DNA from 2 places in the Flavobacterium sp. FG19 genome. Region 2 is predicted to be linked to the other one. Evidence: riboswitches for the same ligand, from Rfam matches in the RefSeq annotation. Region 2 holds a riboswitch; the other holds the start of a gene.
The links. Region 2 has a riboswitch for cobalamin ahead of ACODST_RS03845 (TonB-dependent receptor plug domain-containing protein). Riboswitches for the same ligand answer to the same signal wherever they lie in the genome.

Region 1 (4,219 bases), on a different contig from region 2:
AAAAGTTTCCAGATCAATTACAGAAACAGTCCGGTCGTAATTAGGTACACGATAGCCTCCTGAATTGGCTACATACAATTTTCCGTTATGCACGACCATCTGTTCGGGCTGATAACCCACGGTTACTTTTCGTTTTATTTCCAGCGAAGTCGTATCAATCTCGGCTACAAAACCTATTTCGGCATTAGGATCAATCGCCACGGGACCGGAATAGGAACTGACATAAGCTTTGTCTTTATAAAAAGCAACATAACGGCAGTTGGGAATGTCTATTTTTTTGATGCGTTTTGCCGTCCATTTTTCCAGAATCTCTACTTTATTGGAGCAGTTAATGACGGCATATACTTTATTTCCGTAAATTTTTATGTCGTTACCCACATCTCCAAGTTCTTTAACCACAGCCGGATTTCGTTCTGAATACACATCTGTGGTATAAGTTCCGGTTCTGTAATTAAAGATATCGATACTGGCACGGTTCATTCCCATATTACCTTCATTGAGCAGGTAAAAACCTTCAATTTTTCCGTCATTTCTGGGTTCGGCTACTGTTTTATCTGCCGACAGAAAAATGGTTTCATCTTCCCGGCAGGAAACCAGAGAAATGGCAATAAATAAACCGGTTAGTATTTTTATAACGACCTTTTTCATAGTGCGATACTGATTATAAACTTAAACGTTCGTCCGGGCATTGGATAATTATAAATTACCTCATACTGCTGATTAAAAGCGTTATTCACTTCTATGGCAGCGTTACATTTATAGCCCTTAACAGCAAATGATTTTTTTACCGAGGCATCGTGTGTGTACCAGGGCTGTACTTCGTTGACCGGAATATTGTTTACGTTTCCGTTATAGCGTTTCCCTACATAAATAAAACTGTAATTAAAATTCCAGGATTCATAGGCCGCATTCAGGATTCCGGAGCCGCTGTGCCACGGAGTATACGGAATCTGATCGCCATAAGAAGACATTTCCAGGCCAACGAATCTGGTAAAATCGCGGCTTTCAGAATAGGTGTAGGTTACATTCGCATTTAAGAATACTTTATCAAAATGAGTTCCTGCTGTAAGCACCGTTTCGATTCCTTTTCCTCTCACCTTTCCCATATTGGTCATCATCCAGCGGAATAAATTGCCCGTTGGAGCGGCTACGATTTTATCTTTGGTATCGGTATAATAAGCATCTGCCTGAAAAGAAAACTCATCAAAAAAACCTTCCTTTTGAGGAAAATGATAGGTAAACCCAACATCATACTGATTCATATATTCCGGCCGCAGCGTACTGGATCCAACCATCGTATAATACAAATCATTAAAAGTGGGCATCCTGAAAATACGTTTGGCAAAAGCCCTTAAGCTGAAATCGTATTTTTTAAAGGGAGTATACCCCAGAAACAAAGCCGGAGTATATTCTGTTTTGTCAGGAGCTTTGGCATTATAGCGTACTTCTTCCTGCACATAAGTCCCTATTACATTTCCTAACACTTTTAAGCCGCCCAGTCTGTAGGAAGTTGCCAGAGAAAACAAGGCCGTATAACGCTGCGGAAAAGAAAACTGGGTTTGGATTCCTCTTCGGGTCGCATTCAATTTATTGTACTGAAAATCGGTTGAAAGTGAAATATCCCAGTTTGCTAAAATACTGTACATATTGACTGCCGAAAAATAAACTTCCTGCTGATAGTAGCTATCGTCTGACTGCGCTCCTTCGGTCACGGTTTCACCCAAAACACTGGTGGTATCTCTGGCCACGTAATGCGTATAATCGTAGGCATATTTGGCCCTGGCCTGAAATTTATATTTTTCAGAAAACTCTTTTACCAAAAAGGACTGGGCAAAAAAGTTCTTATCGTACTGCCTGAATCCGTCTGAGAATTTGTTTTCGACTATGGCACCTGGCGCTCCCCTTTGAGAATCGTAGTAATACACTTTGGCATCCCACGAACCTTTGTTTATTTTCCCGTAAAGACCGGATTCAAAACGCAGGGCTTCAATATCGCTGTTCCATCTTGTAGCTGTGGTATCATAAGCCACTGTACCATCCTGATTTTTTCTTTTGTATCGAAAAGTATACTGCCCGTTGGATTTTATGTATTCAGAACTGACACTTAAGCTTACTTTATCACTAAGCTTTTGTTCCCAGCGAAAAGAAGGATCATTGTAATTAATCGACATGGTTTTATAACGAAAAAGCAGATTCGTTTTTTTGCTTCCGGTAAAAACCGGGCGTTTGGTTCGCAGATAAATAGTGGAAGCGGCTGAGAAATCTTTGGCAGACTGAAATATTTCGCTTTTCTGTCCATTGTAAAGCGTCAGGGATTCCATATCGTCGAGCGAATATTTCCCTAAATCGGTTACTCCGTTCTGGGCATTCCCCAGCTGGATTCCGTCATAAAAAACCCCAACATGGTGGGTTCCCATATTTCGTACATCGACCGTTTTTAGTCCGCCCAGTCCGCCATAATCTTTAATCTGGGTTCCGGCAAAATAACGAAGCGCATCGGCCACATTATGACTTGCCAGATTTTCAAGGGTTTTACCCGAAAGAGTCTGTACGGGAATCACCTCCTGAAAAGGTTTTGCTTTTAATACGACCTCTTTTAAAATTCGTAAACTATCCTGAGATACCTGCGAATGAAGTACAAAAGGAACTATGGCAAAAAAGAATAAAAGTAGTTTTCGGGCTTTATACATCACTCATTTAATTACTTAAACTTTCTGTGATGTATTCTAAAGAAACCAAACGGAAAAAGTCCCGTTATCAGAATAACAGGTCTGTTCTTGCTCTTCAACTTTGTACCACGAAAGTCTTAAACTATGTGATCTTGGCAGGTCTCCTGACTTGTTCCATCTTTAAAACAGCCTTCTCATCCGCAGCAGCGAACAATGGCATAAGTAACGTTTAAAGACTTTACAGAACTTACAGTAGCGGGCCTGTTCAGGATTTACACCTGATTCCCTTTTAACCGTTTTTTTACAAAATTCTAAAAAAACAGACCAAAATCAGGTACAAATATAAGATTCTCTTTATAAAAAAATAATTTTAACCGTATTTAATTACAATTATAACAAGAAAGCTAAAAAACTAATAAATCTGTTTTATGAGCCCCAATCCTGATTTTAAGAAAGACACTGCAGTAAAACTCCTCTTACTTTTTTATACTTTTACATTTCAACTCCTGCTCATAGTATGACAACAGATATTATAGAATTAAATGATTTTATTGTTTTAATTGAACAATCCAATACCGCTAAAACAATAGTCCAGAAATGCGAAATTGACGGTGATGCCGTGGGTTTTGCTTTTTATGGTTCGGGCAATGTGGAGCTGGAAATCAAACATAATAAACAGACTAAATATCTGGTCAATACTACCGGACTCGCGATTTGTTTTTTTGGCAATCAGAAAGTCGAATTCTCACATAAGATTGAACCGGATAAACCGCTGCAGTCTATCAGTATTTTTACCAAACTCAAAAACCTCAACGCACTGCCGCAGGCCGAAAAAGAAATTTTTGAAAACCATCTGCCGCAGCTGTTAAAGCCCAAAGAGCATTTTGTAAAGGGTCCCTCTTTTTATATGACGCTCGAAATGCAGCTGGCCGTACAAAAAATATTTAATACGCCCTATACCGGAAACACCCGTTTGTTGTTTTTAAAAAGTCAGGTCAATGAGCTTCTGGCGCATTTTTTTGCCCTTTTAACTTCTGATAAAAAACCGGATTTGTCTGAAGCTGACAAAAACAAACTTTTTCAGGCCAAAGAAATTGTAACCACCCATTATACTGCACCGCCATCGATCACCCAATTATCTAAAATGGTAGGACTTAACAGCAGCAAACTAAAAAAGAATTTTAAAGAGTTATTTGGAATTCCGGTCTTTAAATATGTACAGGAAGAACGGTTAAATAAGGCTTATGAACTGCTTCGTGAAAGCGAAAAAACGGTACAGGAAGCGGCCTGGGAAGTGGGTTACGAAAGTTTAAGCTCCTTTTCGAATGCCTTTCATAAAAAATTCGGGATGCGTCCCAATGAAGTAAAACAGCAGTTCCTTTCAAACAAATCATAATTCTTTTACGACAAATTATTGTCCTGTAATCGCGTCAACTTTGTATTAGTAATCTTTTAAAAAGATATTGATATGAAAAAGAAAATTTTAATTCTGGGTGCCCGTGGAAAAACGGGACGCAGAGTAGCCGCCAGATTAGAACGTAACCCCAATG
Region 2 (4,219 bases):
AGTAGGTATTGGCATTGGTAACATAAGCTTTCCCGTCTTTTACAACACCATATCTTGGATTAGCAAGTCCGCTGTCAATTTTGGCAATTAATTTAAAAGTGTATCGGTTTACAATATTAATCACATTGGATCCTCCTGCAATGATATAAGCTTTATCGCCGTCAAAAAAGATATTTTGGACAAATTTCCCAAGAAGTTCATTTTTTCCGTTTACAGTAGTGTAAACATCTTTTGTGAAAGTACTGAAGTCATTACTTGAAAATGAAACAGTTCCCACATCAGAGCTTCCTTCATTTAAAATGAAAAAACCGTTTTCATACTGTCCTTTTGGTTCGTCAGTATCGGTGTTATCATCATTATCACTCGAACAAGAGGCTAATAGTGATACGCTGAGTGCTATTAAAAGTAATTTACTAAGTTTCATAAATATTAAAATTTTAGAGTTAAATACATATTGAAATTGCGGCCAGGCATAGGTCTGTTTTCCAGACTTTCATAATCTTCATTGAAAAGGTTCAGCACCTGAAAACCTAGTTTGAAAGAATCCAGAAATTTAAAATCATAGTCAATTCCTAAATTAGAGACGGTGTAGGCTTCAATAATTTCATCAGGATTATTATCTGCTCTTGTGTATACAAAACCATTATACAAAAACTGATAATAGGCTGATATCCGGTTTCGGGAATAGGCTGCCGAAGCAGTTACTTTGTTATAAGGAACAAAGAACAGCTGATTTTTGGTTTTTTCATCTTTAGAAGCGGTATAGGCATAAGCCGCATTGGCACTCAGATGATTTTTGCCCAGTTGTTTTTTCCAGCTTAAGAGTGTTTCTGTTCCATAACTATTAACTCTGTCCTGATTTTGGGGAGTCCAGATACCGCTTTGTCCGGGTACCCATTGCAGCAGATCTTTAATTTTCATGTAGTAGAAAGTCTGTGTGAGTGAAATGTTTTTAAATGTAAACACATTTCCAATCTCGGCCTGATAAGAGCTTTCTGGTTTTAAATTAAGATTTCCGCCCGGTTCCCAATACAAATCATTATAAGTTGGAATTCTGAAGTTTCGGGATACATTAAGTTTAAAAGTATACCATTCATTAAACTGATAAGAAGAACCCAATGAAAACAAAACCGGGGACTTATAATTGTCTGTGAATTCTTTTCTGATTCCCAATTCGTTTTTCCAGTTTTTGGAGAAATCCTGTTTTATTAATATTCCTGCTGAACTGATCTCTCTGATATGATCGCCAAAGCTGGTTCCGTAACCTTTAGTTTTATTATAGTCTAAGATTGCGTTAACCTGGGTAGATTTAAAAAAGGTATAGCCTAAATCTGCTTTAGTAATTAGATTTTCGGTTTTACCATAGCTGTAATAGTCTTTTGTGTTGTCGGCGTAATATTGGTAGTTCTCAAAAATATAGGCCGTTTTGAAATTAGCTTTAAGTTTTCCGAAATTACCATCGTATTCGAGAAGGTTTCGATTAAAGCCATTTACATATTTGCTTTTAGTGTCCGATTCGGTAATTAAAGAAGTATTACGATCGGTATTTGAGGTCTGACTGTACAGTTTGAGTGTGTTTTTGGCATCAATTTTATATCCAAGATTAGCACTTGCGGTTATTATATCGTACTGCCCGTTTTGGTTCCAGCGCTGTTCGCCCCTCCAGGTATAACGGTTCAGATATTTATAATCGTTTGTCGAACTGTTTTTGGAAAAGCCAATTTGAGCGCTCCATTTTTTATTAGAGATATTAGTCTTATAATTTATTCCAATCGTATTAAAACTTCCGTAATCCAGTTTTAAATTATTCTCAAAACGATTATTAAATACTAAATCGTTATTTAAATGAACCGTTCCGCCAATGGCACCGCTTCCGTAAATAACACTTCCGCCTCCGGCTTTTATGCTGACCGAATTATAATCGGAACCCGAAATTGTATTAAAATCGGTACTTCCGTTCATTTGCGAATTGATATTGATCCCGTTCCAGATTACGGCTGTCTGCGAAGAAGTAGTTCCTCTAAAGGAAACCGTAGAAAGCATGCCTCTTCCGTATTCTTTGAAATAAAGCGTTGAATTGAAGTTGAGTAAATCGGTCAGTAAAGCTTCGTTTCTGTTTATCACAGAATCATTGAGTTTTACAACAGACTGAGAATTGGAGAATTTTTTAAGCTGGGTATCAGAAACTACCACTTCTTTTAAGGCAATAGAATCTCTCTGCGCCGAAACGAACTGACACAGCATTAAAAGAAAAAAAATAAAACGTATTCTCAAAGTCATAATTTCTCCACTCTTTTTCCCGAGAGCTCGATATTGGTTATAAAGGCAGGTCTCCTGGCTTGCGTCTTGTTGTTTACCTTCCCATTCGCCGGGGCGAGCAGTGGTTTTGCAGTTACAACAAGCATTCTTTTCAGAATTAAGCTTACAGTTGCGGGTACAGCTCAAGATTCTACTTGATTCCCTTTTAATGTGTTTTATAACAAAAAACACAACCTTAATTTGCTGCAAAGATAGAGTTAAAAATATTCATTATTCAAATTTGTTTGGGTTTTAAGAGTAAATAGTCAAACAAAGGCATGATTTATAATTCTATTCTTATAATTTCGCCAAAATTCACTTTATTTTCAAAAGCATCTTTTAAAGGCGCAGAAGTTTGATGACACAAAATACTTCTTATAACACCGGCATGACAAACAATGATTACGGGATGTTTTATTGCTGAAATTTTATCAGCTAAAAACTGCCCGACCCTTTCATGTAATTCCACAAACGATTCACCATTGGAAACCGGAATATTAACAAAATCTTCCATCCAGGGATTTAATTCTTCCGGCGGGATTTCATTCCAGTTTTTCAGTTCCCAGTCACCAAAATTCATTTCTTTCAAACGGTCGTCTTCCTGATAAGAAATGGGATTTATATTTTCCTGAATATGTTTAGCTAAAAGAGCGCAGCGTTTTAATGGACTTGAGAAGATAACAGCTTCCCTTGGTAATCCTGAAACAATTGTGCTGAAAGTTTCATCAAAAGGAACTGCGATATCTACATCAGACTGACCGTAACAGATTCCTTTTTCACAGACTGTTTCGGTATGGCGTACTAAATAAATTTCCATATAAAAAGTATACTGAGATAATATATAATTTCACAAACCTGCTGTGTCGCTCCCAGACAGTCCCCCGTATAACCGTCAATCCATTTTTGAAAATACCGGGCTAAAAAATATCGGGTAATAAAAACCGGAATTATGGCTAAAATCAATCTAAGGTTAAAATAAGCGAATGCAGACAACGGAATTAATCCAAAAAAGAAAGAGCCGAAAACTTCTTTCCAGGTAAATTGTTTCGCAATGGGTTTGCTTTTACTTGAAGCATCTTCACGTGAATAGTCATGAGTAAAAATGATGCTGATTGCAGCCAGGCGACTCAAAGAATGAGCCGAGATAAAAAGTAAATAAATTAAAAGATTACTAGTTGTAAAAAGGGAAATAGATTCTGAAAGCAGTCTGAATTTTGCCAGAAAAAGTAAAACAAGACCAATCGCACCATAAGCGCCAATAGCGCTGTCTTTCATAATAAGGAGGATTTTTTCTTTGGTCCAGCCGCCGCCAAATCCGTCGCAGACATCGGCAAATCCGTCCTCGTGAAAAGCTCCGGTTGTTAAAACTGAGGCAATAATGGCAAAAATAACAGCTGTTTCTACAGAAAGAAAAAGGGAGAAGACATAAAAAAACAGAAATGAAATACTGCCGACAATCCAGCCGATAAAAGGGAAATACCGGGTGGCTTTATTTAAATAATCCGGATCATGATTAATGTTCTTCGGACAGGGAATACGGGTGTAAAACATTAAACAGGTAAAGAAAATATGAAGTTCTTTTTTCATTTAAAGGAGATGAATTGAAAGGTTATATTCTGATAAAACTGAAAACTGAGACCGGGGACCGGGACTAAAAAAACTACTTCCTGCTGACACCCGCACTCTCAAAACTAGCCATTTCATTCAAAAAAGCTTCAGCCGATTTTAAAACTGGAAAAGCGACAGCGCAGCCGGTTCCTTCGCCTAAGCGTAAATCAAGATGTAGAATAGGTTTTGCTTCAAGATAATTTAACAGTTTTATATGTGCTTTTTCAGCAGAACAATGACAGAAAACAGCATTGTCTTTAATGTTAGGATTGATTTTAGAAGCGATTAAATAGGCAGCTGTACAAATGAAACC

Region 1: it holds a riboswitch for cobalamin, as region 2 does, so the genes downstream of both, ACODST_RS25060 (TonB-dependent receptor) here and ACODST_RS03845 (TonB-dependent receptor plug domain-containing protein) in region 2, are expected to answer to the same signal.

Annotation. Positions count from the first base shown of each region.
Region 1 covers NZ_JBMDKA010000037.1:34,214-38,432, reverse strand. The annotation lists gene ACODST_RS25065 (YncE family protein) at 1-648, opposite strand, end outside; gene ACODST_RS25060 (TonB-dependent receptor) at 645-2,690, opposite strand; cobalamin riboswitch at 2,807-3,013, opposite strand; gene ACODST_RS25055 (helix-turn-helix domain-containing protein) at 3,187-4,065, shown strand; gene ACODST_RS25050 (NAD(P)H-binding protein) at 4,138-4,219, shown strand, end outside.
Region 2 covers NZ_JBMDKA010000003.1:45,624-49,842, reverse strand. The annotation lists gene ACODST_RS03850 (DUF5074 domain-containing protein) at 1-424, opposite strand, end outside; gene ACODST_RS03845 (TonB-dependent receptor plug domain-containing protein) at 430-2,280, opposite strand; cobalamin riboswitch at 2,308-2,512, opposite strand; gene cobC (alpha-ribazole phosphatase) at 2,582-3,115, opposite strand; gene ACODST_RS03835 (adenosylcobinamide-GDP ribazoletransferase) at 3,100-3,885, opposite strand; gene cobT (nicotinate-nucleotide--dimethylbenzimidazole phosphoribosyltransferase) at 3,959-4,219, opposite strand, start outside.